DNA from 2 places in the Pseudarthrobacter sp. NPDC059871 genome. Region 1 is predicted to be linked to the other one. Evidence: predicted binding sites of a transcription regulator. Region 1 holds the regulator's gene; the other holds the start of a gene.
The links. Region 1 encodes Rex, which represses fermentation and respiration genes when NADH is low (regulators of the CRP and FNR family bind a similar motif). Its sites were predicted from a motif close to CTTGTGAANNNNTTCACAAG; they were not measured.

Region 1 (11,717 bases):
TCGACCCCACCAAAGTGGTGCTGGCCGGCGTCAGCCAGGGCGGCGGCATCGTTGTGGCCACCGCGGGCCTCGCCGCCGGAAGGCTCGACGGCGTCATCGCCGCACTGCCCGACGTCCCCTTCCTGCAGGACTTCCCACGCGCCATCGACATCGCCCCGCGCGGCCCTTACCCGGAGATCGCCCAGTTCCTTGGCCGCCACCGCGACCGCTATGACGCCATCCTCGAAGTCCTGCGGTACTTCGACGGGGTCAACCTGGCCCGCTGGGCAACCGTGCCGGCGCTCTACTCCGTGGCGCAAATGGATGACGTCTGCCCGCCGTCCACGGTCTTCGCCAGCTACAACGCCTACGGCGCCGGGGACGCCGGTTCTTCCGGAACCGGAGCGGCCAAGGAGATCGAGGTCTACCGGTTCAACAACCACGAAGGTGGCCAGGAACACCAGTGGATCAGGCAGCTGCAGTACCTCCGCAAGGTGTTGGGGTAGGAGTCCCAGGCAAGCCCGGGACTCCATATGACGGGACTGATTTGGCGGTTCGGCCGGCGCGAGCCTATGGTCTTTCCATGACTAACCGTTGGTATGCGTATTTTTCGTTGGCTCTGGAGGGGCCCGCGTCTAACTGACACGCATCCAACTTTCCTTCAGAGCCAACAGGGCAGAGATCATTTCTCTGCCCTCCGCCGTTTCTCCGGCGGGTTCTGAAATCCGGGCCCGCTTCCCATCTGGAACAGGACCCGAACATGAGTACCGCAACAGCCGCAGCAGCACAATCCACCTCGAACCTGCGCGTCAGCGAATTCACCCCGCTGCCCACCCCTTCCGAACTGATAGCGGACCTGCCCCTCGACGCGCAGGCAGCGGCCGTCGTCGAACGCGGCCGCGATGAAGTCCGCGCCATCATGGACGGCGTGGATGACCGCCTGCTGGTGATCGTGGGCCCGTGCTCCATCCACGACCCCAAGGCCGGGCTGGAATACGCCCGCCGGCTGGTCAGCCAGGCCGAGAAGCACAAGGAAGACCTGCTGATCGTCATGCGGACCTACTTCGAGAAGCCCCGCACCACCGTGGGCTGGAAGGGCCTGATCAACGATCCGCGGCTGGACGGCAGCCACGACATGGTAACCGGACTGCGGACCGCCCGGCACTTCCTGCAGCAGGTCACCGCCCTGGGCCTGCCCACCGCCACCGAGTTCCTTGAACCGATCAGCCCGCAGTACATGGCAGACCTCATCTCCTGGGGCGCCATTGGGGCCCGCACCACGGAGAGCCAGATCCACCGCCAGCTGGCGTCCGGCCTCTCCATGCCCATCGGCTTCAAGAACGGGACCGACGGCGGCCTGCAGGTTGCCATCGACGCCTGCGGTGCCGCTGCGGCAGCACAGGCGTTCCTGGGGATCGACGGTGACGGCCGGGCGGCGCTGGTGGCCACCGCCGGCAACCCGGACACGCACGTCATCCTCCGCGGCGGACGCAAGGGCCCCAACTACTCGACGGCCGACGTCGAAGCCGCCTCCGCCACCCTGGCCGGCAAGGGACTGAACCCGCGCCTCATCGTGGACGCCAGCCACGCCAACAGCGGCAAGAGCCACCACCGCCAGGCGGAAGTGGCCCTGGAAATCGGTGCGCAGCTCGAAGAGGGTGGCCCCGCCGCGCAGGCGATCGCCGGCGTCATGCTCGAAAGCTTCCTGGTGGGAGGCGCCCAGAACCTGGATGTCGTGGAGCACGCTGCGGGCCGGGATGAGCTGGTGTACGGGCAGAGCGTCACTGATGCGTGCATGGAGTGGGACGTCTCGGCGTCGGTGCTGGAACAGCTGGCCGCCTCAGCCCGCAAGCGCCGCGGCTGAGGAGGCCCAAGGGAGGGGTGGGGCGCCGGGCAAATAGGGGGACCCTACTACTTTCACTTCTGCCACAGGAACATCTAGAGTATCTGGATAGGTGGTTGGTGGATGGCTCAGCATCGGAACACCGCATTTGGTACGAACCTGGGGTCAATGTTGTCCATCCGTCAGCAAAGGAAAATAGGGAAATGTCCGCAGAACAGAACTTCTCGAACGCGAAGTTCCTGACCGTGGCAGAAGTTGCCGAGGTCATGCGCGTCTCCAAAATGACCGTCTACCGCCTGGTCCACTCCGGTGAAATGCCGGCAGTCCGCTTTGGCCGCTCCTACCGCGTGCCCGAGACTGCTGTGGACCAGTACCTCAGGGGAGCCGTGGTGGACGGGCACGCAGGCACCGGCTGACCCGGTCCCGCCGCAAATCCGGTATTCGTGCCGGTTGAGTGCGGTGGCGGTTAGAAGCCGCGCCCCGGAAGCGGTACCCTGTTAAGGAACGTTTTACGTCATTGTAAGAATCTGTCAGTTGTTCTGTTCGTAGCTTTGTCCGCGGACCTTTTCCATCAGACAGGTACTGCATCTAGTTTGTAAGGAACTTTCGTGGGTTCAGTTATCAAGAAGCGTCGCAAGCGTATGGCCAAGAAGAAGCACCGCAAGCTGCTTCGCAAGACTCGTCACCAGCGCCGCAATAAGAAGTAGAAATACTTCGAACAGCGTGGAAATGCCCGCCGCCTTCCGAGGTGGCGGGCATTTCTTTTGCCCGCAGAAGTGCCGGGTCAGGCCCGGGGGCCGCGGATCCTCGCGAAGCCCTTCCAGAGGCCGTACACGGCGCCGCCCATGGTCGCGGCCTTGAGGCCGAACGTTGCCGCCCGGCGGCCGGCGCGGAAGTCGTACACCGGCCAGTTGTTGTCGCGCGCGTGGCGGCGCAGCTTGGCGTCCGGATTGATGGCCACCGGATGGCCCACCAGGGACAGCAGCGGAATGTCGTTATAGGAGTCGGAGTAGGCCCAGCAGCGCTTGAGGTCCAGGTCCTCTTCGTCAGCAATGCCTTGAACCGCCACCGCTTTGGCAGAGCCGTGCAGGATATCTCCCACCAGCCTGCCGGTATACATCCCGTCCGAGACCTCGCCCACCGTCCCCAGCGCGCCGGTCAGGCCCAGCCGGGTGGAGATGACAGTGGCAACTTCAATCGGCGTGGCGGTGACCAGCCAGACGCGGCGGCCCACCCTGAGGTGCTGTTCTGCCAGTGCCTTGGCCCCGGGCCAGATCCGCGAGGCGATCATCTCGTCGTAGACCTCTTCGCCCAGCGCCTTGATGTCGTCCACGGCGATGCCCGCCGCGAGGGTGAGCGCCGAATCGCGGACAGCGTGGACGTCGTCGATATTCTCGCCGCGGGCCACGAACTTGAATTGCTTCCACGCGAAACCGGCCGCCTCGGCCAGCGTGAACGCCCCGCGCTGGTGCATCTTCCTGGCAACGTGGAACAGGCTGGCGCCGCGCATGAGGGTGTTGTCCACATCGAAAAACGCCGCTTCGCCCGGCTGCGGCGCAGCGACCGGCCGGGTCACAACGGCGACGTATTTCTCCTCGGGCATGGACTTGAGTCTAGTCAATCCACCGGGCGGCCGCGGTCGGCATGCCGGGCGTGGTGTGGGCGCGCTTCAACGGCGCTACCGTTAAAGCATGCCCACACCCCATGTTGTCCTGGTCACCAAAGCGAACTGCCACCTGTGCGAGGACGCGCGCGACGCCGTCGGCCGGGTCACTGCCGCACTGGGCCTTACGTGGAGCGAAGAGTTGGTGGACAACCAGCCGGAACTGCGAGAACGCTATGCAGAGGAAATCCCCGTGGTCCTCGTGGACGGTGTGCAGCGCGACTTCTGGAAGATCGACGAAGCCCGGCTGGAACGCGTCCTGCAGCGGGCCATGGCGCAGTAGGGGAACGGTCCGACGTGACGGTACCTGCTTTGTTGGCACCGGCGAAGGGGCTCTAGAGTGGAGGCACAACGCGATGCAAGGGAGGGGCTGGTGACTTCGCTGGACTCAACTCCCCAGGCTGTCCCGGACCTGCCGGACGCCACGGGTACGCCAGCCAAGCAGATTCCGCCCGCAGCGGTGGCACGGCTGACGATCTATCTCCGCGCCCTCAACACCCTGCTGGCCGACGGGATTGAGCGGGTGTCCTCCGAATCTTTGGCTGAAGCCTCCGGAGTGAGCTCTTCCACCCTTCGCAAGGACCTCTCCCACGTAGGCTCCTACGGCACCCGCGGTGTGGGCTACGAAGTCCAGTACCTGAGCCGCCACATCGCTGCCGCACTCGGCCTGACGCACGACTGGAAGGTGGCCATTGTGGGCGCCGGCAACCTGGGCAAGGCCCTGGCCCGGTATGGCGGCTTCGAGTCCAGGGGATTCGACGTGGTGGCCATCTTCGACGCCGACCAGATGGTGGTGGGAAACGAAGTGGGATGGCTGCGGGTCAGCGATGTCGCGGACCTGGAGGCGGTACTGCACCGGACCGGAGCCAATATGGTGGTGCTGGCGCTGCCGGCATCCGTAGCCCAGGGTGTCTGCGACCGCGTGGTGGCGGCCGGCGTGCGGAGTGTCCTGAGCTTCGCCCCGGTGATGCTGCAGGTGCCCGAGGGGGTCAACCTGCGCAAGGTGGATATGGCCACCGAACTGCAGATCCTTGCCTACCACGCACAACGGGCGCAGGCCCCGGAGCAGACTGCCTAGAAAACGGCAGGTCCGGAACCCGCGCCCGCGGGAGTGGAACTAAAGGGTCAGCGGCCGTACGGGCCGCTGAAGCCGCCACCATAAGGGTTGGCGAAGGGCTGCTGCTTCCGGAAATACGGGGCAGAGGCCGGCAGGTACAGCAGTACGATGGCCGCGATGCCCAGGACGGTGCCCAGGGTGCCGAACGTGGGGATGCCGAACAGCCCGAAGACCGACAGGCCCGCGAAGACCGTTCCCAGGATGCGTGCCCAGTTCTTGCCCTTGCGGACAAAGAAAGCCACCAGGAAGTACAGGCCGGCGCCGAGGATGGCGAACACCACAAGGGTTCCGCCAATGAAGCCCTGGACGTCGTCGTACGTCACGCCCGCGGCGCCGCTCGACTCCATCTGGTCTTCGAACGTTTGGCGGAATGCGGGGTCGTTCAGCTGGCCGAGGCCCGTCAGCATGGAGATCACGAAAATGGCTGCCGCCGCGAGCAGGAGCCAGAAGGAGATGTTGACCAGCTGGGGAACGCCGTTGCTGCCGGCTGCCTGCGGCTGCTCGGACGGGTAGGGGGACTGTCCGTACGGCGACTGGCCGAACTGCTGTCCGTTACCTGGAGGGTTCTGGCCGAACTGCTGCCCGTAGCCCTGGCCGTACTGTTGGCCCTGTTGCGGCGCGTTCTGCCCGTACTGCGGTGCGTTCTGGCCGTATTGCGGAGTGGCCGGCGGCTGTGAACCGAACTGCTGGCCCTGCTGGGGTGCGTTCTGCCCGTACTGGGGCGCGTTCTGCCCGTACTGCGGCTGGCCCTGGCCCTGCTGCGGCGCATTCTGGCCATACTGCGGGGCGTTTTCGCCAAAGCGCGGCGGCTGGTTGCCGGCATCGCCGTTGGTGTCCGGGTTGCCGGTGTTTGAACTGCCGGAGTGGGGATCGTTGGATCCCGGCGGCGGGACAGGGGGAGTGCTCATGAGCGGTCCTCTATTCATGTCGGGTTACAGGTGGGTTGCCGAGGATCGGTCCAGTGCCCCTACCCCCAGCATGACTTAAGACCACCGTACCCCCGGCCGCCGCCCTTGGGGATCATTCGGAAGAGGTATTCCGGCGCGGACTTCCGCGGAACCAGGCCTGCGCCCCGGGCAACCACATCAGGACGGTGGCAGCCAGCGCCACCACGAACGCCACCCAGTTCCCGGCCTGGCCGGTGCCGGCGGAGCCGTTCACCACCGCGAGGCCAAGGGTGATGGCCGCCAGCACAGTGAGGGCCACCCGCGCCCAGGACCGCCCTGCCTTCATCTTGAGCGCGAACACCATCTGGGCCGCCCCCACCGAGGCGGCCAGCAGCATCAGCACCACCACGCCCATGGCGGCCGCCGGTGCGGCGGCGAACAGGACCAGCGAAGCCAGCATGCCCAGCAGGCCGCCCAGCATGGACAGGACACCGCCCACAAACCAGATCCAGAAGGAGACTTTCAGTTCAAGGGGCAGCCCGGCGAGGGAAAACATCGCGGCAGCCCCGCTGCGGGGAGCGCTGGGGGAGTTGCTCATGGCGTTCACTGTAGCGCCGTCGTCGTACGTGGCCCGGCCTCGCGCTCCCGCGCCGCATGTGCCGGGCCGGGCGCCGCGTGAGGGAGGCTGCTTAAACGGGAAACCCCGGCCCGCCCTGAGGGCGGCGCCGGGGTTTCACCCGAAGGATCCGCTGCTTATGCGGCGGGGGCGATGAACGCCAGTTCCAGGTTGATGGCAACCTTGTCGCTGACCAGCACGCCACCGGTCTCCAGGACGGCGTTCCAGGTCAGGCCGAAGTCCTTGCGGCTGATGGTGGTCTCTGCAGAGACGCCGGCGCGGGTGTTGCCGAAGGGGTCAACGGCCACGCCGTTGAATTCGGTTTCGAGGGTGACGGGACGGGTGACGCCCTTGATGGTGAGGTCGCCGGTCAGTTCGTAGCTGTTGCCCTTGGCCACCAGGCCGTTGGACACGAAGGACATCTCCGGGAACTTCTCCACGTCGAAGAAGTCCTCGCCCTTGACGTGGCCGTCGCGGTTGGCGTCGCCGGAGTCGAAGCTGGCGGTGTTGATGGTGGCGGCGATCTTGGACTGGGCTACATCCTCGGCGAGCTCGAGCGTGGCGGTGGCGTCGGTGAACTGCCCGCGCACCTTGCTGATGCCGGCGTGCCGGACGGTGAAGCCGATTTCGCTGTGGGAGTTGTCGAGGGTCCAGGTGCCGGTGGTGACGTCTGCGGGAAGTGCCATGGTGATGCTCCTTGTGTCTGCGTGCCTGCGGGGTTCTGCTGTTGAAGCTTCATCGGTTGAAGTCTCAACTAACTTGCTGCATCCAGTATAAACATGCATTTGCATCTTTTGTTCCCGCCTTCGGAACATTTCTTCAAAAACTTCAGTTCTACTCTTTGTAGAAGATTTCGGATCGCAGGCCATCTTTGAGAAACTGGTAAACATGCCCCAAGCCACTGTCCATCTGCTCCGCCACGGCGAGGTCCATAATCCCGACGGCGTTCTGTACGGACGGCTGCCCGAATTCCACCTCTCCGAACTGGGGCGGGAGATGGCCCGCATGCTTGCCGGGCACTTCCGGGAACGGGTGGAAGCCGGCGCCAGGATCACCTATCTTGCTGCCTCTCCGCTGGACCGGGCCCAGGAAACGGCGGCCCCCACGGCGGAAGCACTGCGCCTGCAGATCCACACCGACGCACGCATCATCGAAGCCGAAAACTACTTCGAGGGCATGAAGGTCACCAAGGCCGAACTCCGCCGGCCGAAGCACTGGCCGCGGCTGGTCAACCCGCTGCGGCCGTCCTGGGGCGAGCCGTACAAGCAGCAGGCGGCCCGTGTCATGGAAGCGGTCCAGGATGCACGCCTGCGCGCCATAGATTTCGCCGGCAGCGACTACGGCACCAACGGCCCCGAAGCCATCATGGTCAGCCACCAGCTCCCCATCTGGGCCACCCGCCTCAGCGCGGAGGGCAAACCACTCTGGCATGACCCGCGGAAACGCGAATGCACCCTCACCTCCATCACGTCCCTGGTGTTCAACGACGACGGCAGCCTCCTGCGCGTCCAGTACAGCGAACCGGCGGCGTCCCTTCTTCCCGGTGCCGCCAGCACCCCTGGAGCCTAAGCAGTGACCCACAACAACCTGACCTCGCGCCGCAGCGTGCTGGCTGCCGGCGGCCTCGCCCTGACCGCGCTCACCATGGGCCTTTCGGGCTGCGCCCAGGAAGACGCCCTGGCGAAGCAGGCCAGGGCCGGAGACAACAAGAACTATGTGGCCGGCGACGGGTCCGTCACCGAGTTCGCCGCCGCGGACCGTAAGGACGCCATCCAGGTCAACGGCACCCTCTTCAACGGCACCACGGTGACCCCGGCAGACTTCCAGGGCAAGGTGACCATCCTGAACTTCTGGTTCGCCGCGTGCGCCCCGTGCCGGGTGGAAGCCCCCATCCTCGAGGAGCTCCACCAGGAGTTCAAGGACCAGGGCGTGCAGTTCTACGGCGTCAACCTCCGCGACGAGAAGGCAACCGCGGAAGCGTTCGACAAGACGTTCAACCTCACCTACCCCAGCTTCGACGACAAGGACGGCGGCGTGCTGCTGTCCGTATCCGGGCTGGTTCCTCCGGGCGCGGTACCCACCACCCTGGTCCTGGATAAGCAGGGCCGCGTGGCTTCCCGGGTCCTCGGGGAAATCCAGAAGGGCACCCTGAAAGCCCTGATCACCGCCGCCGTGGCTGAGTAGCGGCGGCGCGTTCCCGTGAACAGCCCCTTCGCCGAAACCATCCTGAACGGATCGATCCTGCTCGCCATCCCCGTGGCGCTGCTGGCCGGCCTGGTCTCCTTCCTCTCTCCCTGCGTCCTGCCCCTCGTCCCGGGTTACCTGGGCTACGTCACCGGGCTCAGCGGCGTGGACCTGCAGAAGCAGCGGCGGGGCCGGATGTTCCTGGGCATCGGGCTGTTCGTGCTGGGTTTCTCCGTGATCTTCGTCCTGCTGGGCGGGGCCTTCGGGCAGCTGGGCACCCTGATCACCGGCTCCCAGAACGCCTGGATCACCCAGGTGCTCGGCGTGCTGGTCATCATCATGGGAGTGGTCTTCATGGGTGGCCTGGGCTGGCTGCAGCGTGACGCCAAGATCCACGCCAAGCCGCCCGCCGGCCTGTGGGGTGCGCCGCTGCTGGGCCTGACCTTCGGCCTGGGCTGGGCACCGTGCATCGGACCCACCTACTCCGCTGTCCAGCTGCTCAGCCTTTCCGGCGGCTCGTCAGCAGCGAAGGGCGCCTTCCTGGCGTTCGTCTACAGCCTTGGTCTGGGCATCCCGTTCCTGCTGATCGCGCTTGCCGTGCGCCGCGGCATGGGTGTCATGGCATTTTTCCGCAAGCACCGGCTCGCCATCCAGCGGACCGGCGGAGGCATCCTGGTGGTGTTGGGTGTGCTGATGGCCACCGGCGTCTGGGGGACCTGGGTGACCGAGCTGCAGTACTGGTTCCAAACCGATGTGAAGTTGCCGATCTGATGAGCGAGCGTGTGAACGTAAAGAAGAAGTCCCCCGCCCCGGACGCGGACAAGGTGTCAGCGGCAAAGGCCGACGCCGCGCTGCCCGCGTTGGGCGCCAAGGAGATGCTGCGGTTCGCCTGGACCCAGCTGACCAGCATGCGCACCGCGCTGTTCCTGCTGCTGCTCCTGGCCGTGGCCGCGGTTCCGGGATCGCTGTTTCCGCAGCGGCCGGCCAACCCCTCCGTTGTCACGCAGTACATCAAGGACCACCCGGACTACGGCAAGCTGCTGGACAGCCTGCAGCTCTACGACGTCTACTCCTCGGTGTGGTTCTCCGCCATTTACCTGCTGCTGTTCATCTCCCTGATCGGCTGCGTGGTGCCCCGCGCCATCGCCCACTACAAGGCCATGCGCTCCCAGCCGCCGCGGACGCCCAAGCGGCTCTCCCGCCTCCCCGAATACGGCACGCTGGTCATTCCCGCCGACGCCGGGATCCCGGCGTCGGACGCCATCCACGGCGCCGCGGGGCTGCTTCGGAAGCGCGGCTACCGCGTTGAGGTGAGGGACGACGACGGCGCGCGGCCGTCTTTGGGCGCAGAACGCGGCCTCTCCAAGGAAGTGGGGAACCTGATTTTCCACACCTCCCTGATCGGAGTCCTGGTGTCCGTGGCCATCGGCGGCCTCTTCGGCTACAGCGGCCAGCGGATCCTGGTGGAGGGCGACACCTTCGTGAACACCCTGGTGGGCTATGACCAGTTCACGCCGGGCACCAACTTCCAGTCCAGCCAGCTGCAGCCCTACTCGGTGCAGCTGGACAAGTTCGACATCACTTTTGACCGTGAATCGCAGGGCAAGATCGGCCAGCCCATCGACTTCTCGGCAGCCGTCACCACTAAGGAAAACCCTGACGCGCCCGCCAAGAAGGAGACGCTGAAGGTCAACGACCCCATCACCCTGGGCGGCACCAGCATCTACCTGACCGGCAACGGCTACGCCCCGGTGGTGACCATCCGCGACGGCGACGGCAACGTGGCCATGCAGGGCCCGGTGGTGGCCAAGCTGCAGGGTGACAACTACTACTCCTCGGTGGTCATCAAGGTCCCCGACGCCAAGCCGGACCAGCTCGGATTCCAGGGCTTCTTCCTGCCGACGGCCTTCGTTACGGAGCAGGGCGTGTCCTTCAGCGGTGATCCTGATCTCTTCAACCCGCAGCTGTCACTGAACTCCTACTACGGCGACCTTGGACTGGATACCGGCTCGCCGCAGAACGTCTTCGAGATCGACGTCAAGGACCTCACTCCGCTGAACGCCCGCAACCTCGACGCCGGCGGCATCACCCTGTCACCCGGCTCCACCTACACGCTGCCGGACGGCAAGGGCTCCATCAGCTTCGACGGCGTCAAGCGCTACGTCGGTGTGGACATCCACCACAACCCCGGCCAGCTGTACGCCCTGATCTTCGCACTCCTGGCGGTGGCCGGCCTGATCCTGTCCCTGTACGTCAACCGCCGCCGCGCCTGGGTCCGCACCGGCACGCACGACGACGGCCGGACCATGGTGGAGTACGGCCTCCTGGCCCGCGGCGAGGACCACCGCCTGGCCGGGGAAGCTGCCGCGATACGCACCCTGCTGGCCCAGGAATGGGGCCTGGCAGCCGATCCGCAGCAGGACAGCCAGCGGCAGGAAGATTCCACGCAGTCCCAGCAAACTCCCAGCAGCCTCGGCGATAATGGCGCAGGCACCCCCACCCCAGCTAGCCCCGCAGGGCCCGAAAAGGACCAGTAATGCCGTTTGGAATCAACGAAACCATGGGCCAGTACAGCGAGCTCTTCATGCTGCTGGCGGCGGGCACGTACACCGTAGCCTTTATTGCCTTCGCCTGGGACCTGGCCAAGAGCAGCCGCGCACTCCAGGCCATCGACCTCAGGGCCGCACAGGCCGTTGAACCGGCCAAGGTTCCCGCCGCAGTGGGTGCGGGCAACCGCGCCGAATCCAGCGTCGGCGGGCCGGCCGGCCGGGCCGAGCGTCCGTCGTCGTCCGCGGCCTCAGGCACCCCGGCGGGCGGCGGGATTATCACCGCCGGCGCCGACATGAAATACTCCGCCGCGCGGCGCGCCCCCGCCCGCGTTGCTGTGGCCCTCACCGTCCTGGGCGCCGTGATCCACGGCGCCGGCGTGGTCACCCGGGCGCTCGGAGCCGGCCGCGTGCCGTGGGGCAACATGTACGAATTCCTCACCACGGGTGCCTTTGTTGCCGTTGCCGTGTTCCTGCTGGTCCTGATCCGCCGCGACCTCCGCTTCCTGGGCACCTTCGTGGTGGGCCTGGCCATCATCATGCTGGTGGCCGCTTCGGTGGCGTACTGGACCCCGGTGGGCCACCTGGTCCCCGCACTGCAGAGCTACTGGCTGATCATCCACGTCTCCATCGCAGTGCTGTCCTCGGCCCTGTTCACCCTCACCTTCGCCATGTCGGCGCTGCAGCTGGTCCAGTCTCACCGGCAGAAGACCGTGGCCGCCGGCGGCGAGGACAAGCTGGGCTTCATGCGCCTGGTCCCGTCAGCCCTGAGCCTGGAAAACCTGTCCTACCGGATCAACGCCATCGCCTTCATCGGCTGGACCTTCACGCTCATGTTCGGTGCCATCTGGGCCGAGAAGGCGTGGGGCCGGTTCTGGGGCT
Region 2 (11,717 bases), on a different contig from region 1:
GCTCGAAGCCAGCGCGCCGACGCCGCTGCCCGCCACCTTCCGCCCCGCCAGCCTCGTCCCGGACCCGGCCAGCGTCCAGGCCCTGGCGGACGCCATCAACGACGCCGGCAAGGTCGCCATTTTCGCGGGCGCCGGCGTCGAAGGTGCCCACAGTGAACTGATGGCACTCGCGGAACTCGCGAAGGCGCCCATCGGCCACTCCCTCCGCGGCAAGGACTTTGTCCAGTACGACAATCCGTTCGATATCGGCATGACCGGGCTGCTGGGCTACGGCGCCGCCGCCGAGGGAATCGAGGATGCCGATCTCCTGGTCCTTCTTGGCACCGATTTTCCGTACGACCAGTTCCTTCCGGACACCCGGACTGCGCAGGTGGACCGGGTGGCGCACCGGCTGGGACGGCGGACCGACGTCGACATTGCCGTGCACGGCGACGTGCTGCCGACCCTGCGCGCCCTGCTGCCCCTGGTGAAGGCAAAAAGGAGCCGCCGGTTCCTGGACCAGATGCTCAAGAAACACGACCGGCTGATGAACAAGGCCGTGGGCGCCTACACCCGCAAGGTGGAGAAGAAGCAGCCCATCCACCCGGAATACGCGGCCTCCCTGCTGGACCAGATAGCCGCAGAGGATGCCATCTTCACCGCGGACACGGGCATGTGCAACGTCTGGACGGCACGGTACATCAACCCGCTGGGCACGCGGCGGCTGATCGGGTCCTTCCTGCACGGCTCCATGGCCAACGCCCTGCCACACGCCATCGGCGCGCAGCTGGCGTACCCCGGCCGGCAGGTCATCTCCGTATCCGGTGACGGCGGGCTGTCCATGCTGCTCGGCGAGCTCATCACCGCCGCCGCCTACAAGCTGCCCGTCAACGTGGTGGTGTTCAACAACTCCACCCTGGGCATGGTTAAGCTCGAGATGCTGGTGGACGGGCTCCCCGACTTCGGCGTGGACGTACCGGACGCCAACTACGCCGCTGTGGCCCAGGCGCTGGGCTTCCATGCCGTCCGCGTTACGGATCCCGCGCAGATCGAGGCCGCATACCGGGAAGCGTTCGCGCACCCGGGGCCGTCGCTGGTGGAGCTCATCACCGATCCCAAGGCGCTGTCCATTCCGCCCAAGATTTCCGGCTCGCAGGTCATCGGGTTTGCCACGGCCATGTCCAAGGTGGTCCTGAACAGGGGAGCGGGTGAGGCCGTCAGCATGGCGCGCAGCAACCTGCGGAACATCCCCCGGCGCTGATCCCTTCACAGAAGCCCCCAGCGGATAAGGGGGCTTAAACACTGAACGCTCCTGCAGCCGGTGCAGGAGCGTTCAGTGTTTGGTGCTGCGTTGTGCCCGGGCTAGCGGGCGCCGCCCTGCCACAGGGCGTCGAACGGTGCACCGGAGGCCACGCGGTTGCGGATGCCCTCGGTCACGAACGCCTTGGCTGTGCGGGCCGCCTCCAGCGGGGTGGCGCCCTTGGCGAGTTCGGCGGTCACGGCAGCCGCGAGCGAGCAGCCGGCGCCGGAGACGGCCACCTCGCCCACCTTAGGGGCGCTGAGGACTTCGAGGGTTTGGCCGTCAAAGAAGACGTCGACGGCGTCCGGGCCTTCCAGCCGCACCCCGCCCTTGGCCAGGACTGCTGCGCCGCTCAGTTCGTGGATGCGGACAGCGGCCGCCTTGAGGGACTCGACGTCGGTGATCTCCAGGCCGCTGAGGGATTCTGCCTCGAAGTGGTTGGGGGTCACGAAGGTGGCCAGCGGCAGGATTTCGGCTTTCAGTGCCTGGTCTGTGTCCAGGGCGTGGCCGGGCTCCTGGCCCTTGCAGATCAGCACCGGGTCCAGCACCACGTTGCCGAAGCCGTTGGCCTTCAGGGAGCCTGCCACGGTGCTGATGGTGGCCGGGCTGCCCAGCATGCCGATCTTCACGGTGTCCAGCACGGAGGGTGCGCCCGACGCCGGTCCGTACGCCGCCGCCGTCGCCTCCAGCTGGTCGGCAATCACCTGCTGGTCCACCGGGACGAAGCGGTGGTTCCAGTTGTCCTTCGGGTCGAAGGACACGATGCAGGTCAGGTTGGCGATGCCGAAGACGCCCAGCTCCTGAAAGGTCTTCAGGTCGGCCTGGGCGCCGGCACCACCGGTGGCTTCGGACCCTGCGATGGTGAGGACGACGGCCGGAGTGGTGGCGGACGGCGAGGCGCCGGTGGAAACGGAAGTCATCCCACCATCCTGCCATCCGGCGTCGTGCGTTGCCTTGTGTTGCTGAACAGGGGGAGCGGTAAGGCTGTGTTCAGGACCCCAACGTGGATGGCTGCGCGTCGGGATCCACGCGGACCAGCCGCCAGACGGCCAGACGGCCGATGGCCACGGCGCCGCCCATCACGAATGCCGTGGACAGCATGAAGTCCGGACTTGAACCGGACCAGGGCCTCAGTGCGGCGAGACCAGTGCCAATGAGTGCCCCAACGCCGCCGAACGCGGCAACATGAAGCCACTGGTTCCGCACGGGCTGGAGCAGGATTCCCAGCGGCGCCCCCGCGCAGAAGGCGAGGACCGCCGCCGGTACGGCTCCCCAGACGAGGGTCGCCAGGAACATGGGCAGGAACCACGATCCGCCGCTCCAGACAGCCAGGATGACGGCCAGGCACAGCAGGCTGACCAGCGCGCCGACGGCCAAGGCTGATGTTCCCAGGACCACGCGGCGCGGTCTGCTCACACCCGTCCCTTGGCAACTTGCTGGAGGGCCCCGCCCAGTTCCGGCTGGCGGTAGATGAAGCCGGCTGTGAGGAGCTTCTGCGGCAGGACCCAGCGGCTCTTGAGCACCAGTTCCGTTTCGGTACGGATCAGTACGGCGCCCGCGCGCAGGAGCCAGGCGGGAGTGGGCAGGCCAAAGCGCTTCCCGTAGGCGCGGCGGACCAGCCGCATCAGCTCGTGGTTGCTCACCACATCCGGCGAAGCCACGTTGACCGGTCCGGTGATGTCCGTCCGGGCGTGCAGGAACCGCATGCACCGGTACAGGTCCTCCACGTGGATCCAGCTGAACTTCTGGTTGCCGTCGCCCATGTGCCCGCCCAAGCCCAGCCTGGCGAGGTTGGCGAACGGCCGCAGCGCCCCGCCGCCGGGGCCGAGGACAATAGAGATCCGCAGCGGGATCTTCCGGGTTCTCGGCGTGGCCGCAGCATCCAGGGCAGTCTCCCAGGCTCGCGCCACGTCCACGGAGAATCCGGTGCCCGGCTCGCCGTCGTTCTCTGATTGCGGCCGGTCCCGGGCGTCCCGGTAGATGGTCCCGGTGCTGGCGTTCAGCCACGTCGACGGCGGTTCCTGGCACCGGGCGATGGCGCGGCCCAATGCCTCGGTGGTCCGGACCCGTGACTCAAGAATCGAGGTCCGGTTACGGGCGCTGTACCGGCAGGACACCGAGCGTCCGGCGAGGTTGACCACGAGGTCGGCGCCGTTGAGCACCCTGGCGAGGGCGTCGTCGTCGTTCCAGCTTGCCGAGGAACCCCCCGCTCCCTTGCGCCCGATGGTCCGCACGGCCCAGCCGTCCTGCTCGAACCGCGACCGGACATATCTGCCGATGAAACCCGAAGCGCCGGTGAGTACCACCGTCTTGGTTCTGCGCATTGTTCCCCCTTGTTGGTTTTCCATGATGGTCGCCGCCTGCCTAACTGCGGACGCTGCGGCTGAGGTTGAGGACGTCATCCAGGACCTTGCCTACGCCTGGAACGCGGGCCAGCCCAAGTCCGCGGGCGATCAGCGGTGCTGCCCCATCGACCAGCCGCCTGGTGCGTTGCTGCCCGTCCGACGTGTCGTAGACCCAAAACAGGGTGACGCCCATGTAGCACAGCCACAGCAGCTCGGGCAGATCGCTCCGCAGCTTCCTGGGAACAGCCGGCCGGGCGCCGTCCACCGCCCGCCGGAAGATCTCCAGCGAGGCTTCCCGAGCGGGGGTGGAGGCTGTGGAAAAGGGGTTGACCGGGGAGGTGGGGCGGATGGCCGTGGCCACAAAGTCCGCGCCGAACCGGTGGTAGGGGGCCATGACGTCCAGGCCTGCGTGGAGGACGGCCTTGAGCCGCTCTGCAAGCCCGCCCGTGGTGTCCAGCGCTCCGGCCGCGCGCTCGGCGTGCTCCGCTTGGACCTGGACGTAGAGCTCGTGGACAAGGTCGTCCTTTGACTCAAAGTAGTAGTACGCGTTGCCGGCAGAGACGCCTGCCTCGGCCGCGATAGCCCGCATCGTGGTCTTTTCGAAGCCGATCTCGCGGAACATCCGCAGTGCCACTTCTGCCAGTTTCTGCCGGGTCTGCTCACTCTTCGCAGCCAACTGTTTCCCCCAAATTTGAACGTGTTCAAGAATAAGTATGGCACGTCTTTTGAACGTGTTCAGTTTCCGCTGTGCCCCCTCGCGCGCCCGTGGACGGTGGCGATGGGAGAATGGACTGACCCCAGTGCTAATACAGCCGGCGGCCCGGTTCCGCGGCCGCCGAGCGAACCACTCCGAACGGATCTCCTCCATGCCTGCTGCCCCAGGACATAACGCCGCGCCCGAGACCACCTCGCCGGAATCTCCTGCAAAATTCGCCTCAATCGGCTCGCCGTACTTCGGCATCATGCTGGCCTTCATGGCGGTGGTGCTCATCCTGTCCAACATCGGCGCGTCAAAGGGTGTGGCGATTGGCCCCATCGTGACGGACGGCGGCTTCTTCCTGTTCCCGCTCGCCTACATCCTGGGTGACGTCATCAGCGAGGTGTACGGCTTCAAGGTGGCGCGCAAGGCCATCTTCACCACGTTCGCACTGTCCGTGTTCGCGTCCCTCTGCTACTGGGTGATCATCGCCCTCCCCGGGTTCGACGACGAGTACGGCATCGCCAAGCAGTCCGCGCTGGAGGGGGCCCTGGGCCCCGTGCCACAGATCGTGCTGGCCTCCCTCCTGGCGTTCCTCGCAGGCCAGACCATCAATTCGTGGATCCTGGTGAAGATGAAGGCGCGTACGGGCGAGAAGTCGCTGTGGGCCCGGCTGATGGGATCCTCCGGGGCCGGCGAGTTCGTGGACACACTGATCTTCTGCAGTATTGCCGCGTCCGTCATCGGCATCACCGACGCCGGCACGTTCCTGAACTACGTGGTGGTGGGGTTCCTCTACAAGACCCTGGTGGAGTTCCTCTTCGTCCCTGTGACGGCGCTGGTGATTGGGTGGGTCAAGAAGCGCGAACCGAGTTACGGCCTGGTTTCCCCTTTACCGGCAGCTTGACTCTGCGGCCGCCTGGCCCGCCGATTCGACGGTTCCCTGCATGCTCGATGTTTCGAAGCCACGCATAGGCAGGGAACCGTCGAAACGGGCGTAGCGGTCAGGTTTCGCAGTTCCTGGCAAACGCGCGCAGTACGCGATATTTGAACTCCGCCTCGCTGAAGAGATGTTTCCACTCGATACGCAGTACGATCCAGCCGTCCTCGGTGAGTGCCTTTTCCCGCTGTCTTTCGTTGTAGATCACCTCGTCAGTCGGACGGAAGTCGAAGTACTTGGACTTGCCGTCGAATTCGAGTGCCACCTTGCGGGCAGGCCATGCGAAGTCCAAGCGATAGGGTCCGCTGGCCGTATACACCGAAAACTGAAGTTCCGGCGTGGGAAGTTTCAGCCTGTGGATGAGTTCGCGGGTGAGGCTTTCGCCGGCTGACTCGGAGCGCGGATCCACCAGTTCAAGAGCCGTCCTGAGCGCCACGGCTCCGTTGCGGCCTGCCAGTGCAGCGCATCTTTCCCGAAGGAGCGGGACGTCTGCACCGAGCCTGGCGGCGTGATCCACCAGAATTACCGCCTGCCTAACGTTGAACATCAGGCAGGAGTCCACCACTGTCCGTTCCAGCGAGGTGCACGGCAGGCCGTCAACGAGCGAAAGTTCACGTCGGTTTATTGTCCCTGTGTGGGCGGCAACGCCGTATCCGTGGGAAATTCCGGAGGGGCGGCCCGGTTGCGTCAGGTGAACTGTGTCATCGACGTTCCAGAGATGGAGCCGGCGTAGGGCTGCGGCTGAGGTGTGGCTGTAAACAAAACTTCCTGCCGACGTCGTCAGCGTTCCGTGTGCGTGGCCGTAAACGCGTTGACGCCGGCGATCCGGCTCCGTCAAACCGTTCCACCAGTCACCGCGGGCGTAGCAGCCGCGTCGAATCCTGACCAACTGCCCGCCGCGCACCAGCGCGGAGATGGCCCGGGCGTTGAAACCCTGTTCCAGCAATTCGGCGGTCCGCCAGAAATTTGCCTGGCCAAAGGCAGGGATACCATTCATGGTTCAAGCGTTGCCGGAATGCCTCCCGCCGCCCAGTACTGGAGACGGCTATGTGGACAATGCCGTTTCGACGATCAGCTGCGCATCTGATGTTTACCCACGTCGAGTGCGCAGGGAACCGTCGAAACGGGTAGGCACTGGAACGCGACGGCGGGAGGCCGCCTCACTGCCCTCAGGAGTAATAGTTCGCCAGGGTTTCGGCCTTGAAGTCGAAGAAGGTGCCGGACTCGATGGCCAGGCGGGCGTCGTCCACCATCTTCACCACGAACCGCTCGTTGTGAATGGAGATCAGCGTGGCAGACACCATTTCCTTGGCCTTGAACAGGTGGTGGATGTACGCCCGCGAGTAGTTCTGGCAGGTGTAGCAGTCGCAGCCGTCCTGCAGCGGGCCGAAATCACGCTTGTACTTGGCTCCGGACAGGTTGTAGCGCCCGGTGGGGTGGTAGAACGCGGAGTTGCGGGCGACGCGGGTGGGGGAGACGCAGTCGAACGTGTCGGCTCCGTTCTCAATGGCCGTGAAGATGTCATCCGGCTCCGAGATGCCCAGCAGGTGGCGTGGCTTGTCCTCGGGAAGTTCCTCGTTGCACCAGCGAACGATAGTGCCCAGGTTCTCCTTCTCCAGCGCCCCGCCGATCCCGAATCCGTCGAACGGCATGGCACCCAGATCTCGGCAGGCCTTCCGGCGCAGGTCCTCGTACTGGGCGCCCTGGATCACTCCGAACAGCGCCTGGTACGGCTTGCCCACCCGCTCGCCGGTCAGCCGGAAGTGCTCGGCGATGCACCGCTCGGCCCACAGCCGGGTGCGCTCCAGCGACTCCTCCTGGTAGCCGCGGGAGTTCTGCAGCGTGGTCAGCTCGTCGAAGGCAAACATGATGTCCGCGCCGATCTGGTGCTGGACCTGCATGGAAATCTCGGGGGAGAACCGGTGCCGGTCCCCGTTCAGGTGGGACTTGAACCAAACGCCGTCGTCATCGATGTGCGCCAGGCGTTCCTTGCCGGGCGCCACGGCGTCGTCGGGGCCGGAGGCATCAACGGACTTCATGTCGATGACCTTCTTGAACCCCGAGCCCAGGCTCATCACCTGGAACCCGCCGGAATCGGTGAAAGTGGGGCCGGCCCAGTTCATGAAGGCGCCCAGCCCGCCTGCCTCGTCCAGGATGTCCGCGCCCGGCTGCAGGTAGAGGTGGTAGGCGTTGGCCAAAAGCGCCTGCGCCCCGAGGTCCGCCATGGACTCCGGCAGGACTGCCTTGACGGTGGCCTTGGTTCCAACGGCGATGAACGCCGGAGTACGGATCTCACCGTGCGGGGTGGTGATGGTGCCGGTTCGCCCCAGGAATTCCCCGCCGTTCTCCGAGACCTGGGCGGCCGACGGCGGGCACGATTCACTCAGGCGGGTCCCCACCGTGAACGAGAATTCGGATTGTTCCGCGGGAAGCGCGGGATCAGACGTGGTTGCGGGGGCGGGGTTGGCTGGCACCGTACCAGTGTGCCAGCAAACCGGCCGGCACCAACAAAGCGGACCCGCCGGCAAGTGCCCGGTCAGCCCGGGCGCCTACTCCGATAAACGCCGCTTCAGCCCAAACGCGCATCCGCCGGCTGAGCCAGTCAGCTCACCGGCTCCGACCCGGAATACTCGGCCTGCCGCCACGTATCCCAGGAGGACCGGATGGCATCCACCTTCGCGGCACCCAGATCGTACGTGGAGGCAATCACCATGGACCCGCCGTGGGGCCGCAGGTCCTCGATGACCGGCTGGTCCGTCACCACCAGGAGCCCCTCGCCGTGTGCGGCGTAATCGTGGACGGTGAGTCCCACCTGGTGGTTGCTGCGGTACCAGACCTTTCCGGAGATCTCCTCTCCGGTGGCCAGGGTGAGGCGGTAGTCCTCGCCAGGAGCCGGGACGTCGGTGAGCCCGAGTTTCTCAATCGCGGAGCCAGGGCCGCCCGGAAGCTGCAGGAACAGCGTGTGCCGCGTGCCATTGGGATGGCGCTCCAGTGCAAAGCGGAGCTGCTGCAGGAAGGTGAGCCACCCCTGGGTGATGTCCTCGTCCCAGGCAGCCCATTCCGAGTTGTGGTCCAGCGCCGCGCGGGTGACGTTGACCCGTGTTCCGCCGGCCACGGGATGCAGCTCGAACGTGTCGCCGCCGTGCACGGTCAGGCTGGTGTGGTCCGGTGCTTCCTGCACATTGTCGGCGAAGTAGATTTCCTTGATTTCGGCGTCAAGGTCGTCGGCCTGCCAGCCATGCCACTGGGCCACCCGGGACGGTTCACGCAGCATGTTCCAGACCTGCGGCGCGTCGGCGTTGATCACTACGCTGAGATTGTTCGTCATAGCCCCGAATCTACAACGCCGTCCGGGGCCCGGGTAGGGCTAATTTGTTCAGGCGCGGACGGCCTCAAGTTCGTTGCCGATCCGGCGCTCCAGCTCGGACATACCGATGGTTTCCGAGCCGCCGTGCGCCCGCAGGAACAGCAGCGACTCCAGCCGCAGCAACCGCCACTCACGCTCGGCGTCGTGGTTGGAGTTGTCGATGGAACGGAAGATTTCCTTGTCGTACAGGTTGGGCTCGTTGAGCGAGCGCTGCCGTACCTTGGCCGCCATCCGGGCCTTGAACGGATCCGTTTCCTGGCTCTCCGGGGTGCGGATGAGTTTTTCGTAGACGGCCGCGCGTTCGTCCTGGCCGTCCTGCCGGCAGATGTAGCTCGCCAGCGCCAGGGATGCCTCCACGGACGCCCAGCGCCCGGGGTTTCCGTCGTAGGGCAGGACCGTGAGGAGGTCCGCGATGGACAGCGCGCCCTCCGCGTCCTTCAGCGCAACGAACAGTTCGTGCGCGAGGTCGGTGAGGTCCTTTAGGCAGCTGCCTGACTTGAAGTTCACGCCCTTGGAGAGGCGGTCCGTCAGCAGCAACACGCCTACGGCATCCGGGTGCGCTTCCGCAGCGGCTTCCACGACGGATTCGGGGGTGCCGTCCGGGGTGGGGATCAGTGCCAGTTCCTCTTCGCTGGGCCCGTTGGCCGCGGGCGGAGCCGCCGGAAGGGGAGGTACGACGACGGCGGGCACCGGGGCGTCGGCGGCCGGTTTACCGCCGGGCTGCTCCTGCCCGGATTCCGTGCCAGCCGCGGCACCGGCCGAGTGCGTGGCCTCCGGCACCGTGGTGTCCGCCGCTGTGGCATCCGGAACTGGTGCTGTCCCCTCCGGGGCGACTGCCCGCGGAAGGTGCGTGACGGCGTCGTGCGCTGCGTCAACGAGCGTGACCGTGCTGCCGGCGGCGATGCGCAGGGTTCCCCCGCCGGTCAGGCTGGCGAGGACCAGGGCAGGCACGCCAAAGTCGTCCCGCTGCAGCTCCAGCTGGTGGATTTCCGCCGTCCGTTCACCGTCGGGCAGGAGGATGTGGCTGCCGGTGGTCAGTGATCCAGCCTGCTGCTCGCGATGTTGCCGGGCCGGTGTTTCGGTCATGGGAGTCCTTAAGTTCTCTTGCGGTCCGCCCTACAGTCTACAAAGGCAGGTGCCTGAAACCGGGGACCCCCACGTCCCGGCGGGATGTCAGAAGCCGACGCCCGCGAAGGCCAGTGCCTGCCGGATGAGGCCGCCGCGGCCGCCGCTGAACTCCAGCTGGACACCCGGGCTGAGGACTTCGTCAGGGGTCATCCAGGTCAGTTCCAGGGCATCCTGGCGCGGTTCGCATTCGCCGGTCACCGGGATGACGTAGGCCAGGGACACGGCGTGTTGCCGCTCATCGGTGAAACCGGTCTGGGACGGCGCCGGGAAGTATTCGGCCACGGTGAACGGCACCGGGCTGATGGGCAGCTGTGGGAACGCCAGGGGGCCCAGGTCCTTTTCCATGTGCCGCAGCAGTGCGGCGCGGATGGTTTCCCGGTAGATCACGCGGCCGGACACCAAGGACCGGACCATGGTGCCGTCGTCGTCGGCCTGCAGCAGCGTGCCTACTTCGTTGACGTACCCCAGCGGGTCCAGCCTGACCGGGACCGCTTCCACGTAAACCATGGGCAGCCGGCCCCGCGCCTCAAAAAGGTCTTCTTCGGAGAGCCAGCCGGGATTCGGGTCAGGGGTGCGCACGTTCATGGTTAAGTTCTACCCCATGGGGCGGCGCTCGGAGATCCACACCGTGGCGGGCACGCTGGCGGCGAACACGGTGGCGTCCGGGTTGGCCACGTGCAGGGTGCTGCCAAACGCTTCCTCCGTCACGCCCACCTGGAACCCCGCGGAGGTGAGCCGTTCCCGCACCGGTTCCAGGCCGCCGTCGTACTCGAAGCCCAGCCCTGAACGGGCCGGGCCGGAGGCCGGCCGGACCATCAGGACGCCGCCGTTCTTGGCGGTAAAGTCGGCTGTTTCGTCGTCGTCCGGCACAGGCCGCGGACGGGCACCGACGTGGCGCAGCGTCCGGGCGGCGCCGTCGGCGTCCTGGGTGAACCAGACCACGACGACGGCCAGCGCCTGATCGGCATCGGCGCACTGGGCGCCGTGCCCGGCAGGGTCCGCGAGGAAGCTGAAACCGTCCGGCCCGGTAATCCGGCACGCGTCACCGTGGTCCGCGGTGACCAGTTCTGCGGACGTGCTGCCGTCCTCCGCCGCAGACTCATTGGTGCGCCGGGCGAATTCCGCAAGGTCGCCCACCTCCACCGCAAGGGTGGTGGTGCCGTCCAGTGCATCTCCCTCGGGGACGCTGTGCAGGGCCAGCCGCCCGGCCCCGGAGTCAAAGACGCGGAAGCCGCCGTCCCCTTCGGTCAGGACCAGCCCCAGCGCCGTGAGGAACCGTTCCCAGTGGTCGATGCGGGAGGTGAAATGCAGGGGGCGGACGCGGAGCATTGGGGGTCCTTAAGCTCGGAATCGGGGCTATACGCCCATGATGGCACAGGGCCGCCGGGGCCGCGCCGGCCGAGGTGTCCGTTGAGCTGATGCGTCCCGCGGTGGTGCCGGCCTTGTGATGTCGGAGGGCGGGGGCACAATAGGGCCATGGCTGTTGAACTCGACGAACTGTTGGTGCCTGATGCTGCCGCCTGGCGCGCCTGGCTGGAGGAGAACCATCGGAGCAGCCCGGGCGTGTGGCTGGTGCTGCATAAAAAGGGCGGCACGGTGACGGAACTCGACTACGCCGCAGCGCTGGACGAGGCCCTGTGCTTTGGCTGGATCGACGGGCAGGGCAGGCGGCGCGACGACGAAACTTCCTTCCAGCGCATGACCCGCAGGGGTCCGCGGAGCCCCTGGTCCGCCCGGAATGTGGGCCATATTGCCCGGCTGGAGGAAGCGGGCAGGATGACCGAGGCCGGCAGGGAGGCCGTGGAGTCTGCGAAGGCGGATGGCCGCTGGGACACGGCCTACAGCGGGCAGGCCACGGCTGAAGTTCCCGAGGACCTGGCCGCAGCCATTGCCGCGGTTCCGGCGGCGCAGGCCATGTTCGATGTCCTGACCAGGACCAACCGTTTTGCCTTGATCTACCG

Region 2: ACFV4R_RS07620 (queuosine precursor transporter) is a predicted target of Rex. The motif match lies at 4,347-4,366, and genes of this name have one in related genera.

The regions. Positions count from the first base shown of each region.
Region 1 is NZ_JBHWJV010000003.1:222,211-233,927, forward strand. Features, by position in the region: gene ACFV4R_RS06110 (acetylxylan esterase) at 1-485, shown strand, start outside; gene ACFV4R_RS06115 (3-deoxy-7-phosphoheptulonate synthase) at 740-1,843, shown strand; gene ACFV4R_RS06120 (helix-turn-helix domain-containing protein) at 2,026-2,238, shown strand; gene ACFV4R_RS06125 (30S ribosomal protein bS22) at 2,431-2,529, shown strand; gene ACFV4R_RS06130 (HAD family phosphatase) at 2,607-3,425, opposite strand; gene ACFV4R_RS06135 (glutaredoxin family protein) at 3,514-3,768, shown strand; gene ACFV4R_RS06140 (redox-sensing transcriptional repressor Rex) at 3,859-4,563, shown strand; gene ACFV4R_RS06145 (hypothetical protein) at 4,611-5,510, opposite strand; gene ACFV4R_RS06150 (hypothetical protein) at 5,623-6,087, opposite strand; gene ACFV4R_RS06155 (YceI family protein) at 6,243-6,791, opposite strand; gene ACFV4R_RS06160 (histidine phosphatase family protein) at 6,994-7,674, shown strand; gene ACFV4R_RS06165 (TlpA family protein disulfide reductase) at 7,711-8,289, shown strand; gene ACFV4R_RS06170 (cytochrome c biogenesis CcdA family protein) at 8,305-9,060, shown strand; gene ACFV4R_RS06175 (cytochrome c biogenesis protein ResB) at 9,060-10,826, shown strand; gene ccsB (c-type cytochrome biogenesis protein CcsB) at 10,826-11,717, shown strand, end outside.
Region 2 is NZ_JBHWJV010000004.1:158,832-170,548, forward strand. Features, by position in the region: gene ACFV4R_RS07595 (pyruvate dehydrogenase) at 1-1,240, shown strand, start outside; gene ACFV4R_RS07600 (hydroxymethylpyrimidine/phosphomethylpyrimidine kinase) at 1,342-2,199, opposite strand; gene ACFV4R_RS07605 (hypothetical protein) at 2,270-2,695, opposite strand; gene ACFV4R_RS07610 (TIGR01777 family oxidoreductase) at 2,692-3,603, opposite strand; gene ACFV4R_RS07615 (TetR/AcrR family transcriptional regulator) at 3,644-4,300, opposite strand; gene ACFV4R_RS07620 (queuosine precursor transporter) at 4,491-5,228, shown strand; gene ACFV4R_RS07625 (hypothetical protein) at 5,326-6,258, opposite strand; gene tgt (tRNA guanosine(34) transglycosylase Tgt) at 6,431-7,735, opposite strand; gene ACFV4R_RS07635 (SRPBCC domain-containing protein) at 7,864-8,589, opposite strand; gene ACFV4R_RS07640 (DUF6707 family protein) at 8,638-9,714, opposite strand; gene ACFV4R_RS07645 (NUDIX hydrolase family protein) at 9,802-10,341, opposite strand; gene ACFV4R_RS07650 (VOC family protein) at 10,351-11,085, opposite strand; gene ACFV4R_RS07655 (YdeI family protein) at 11,233-11,717, shown strand, end outside.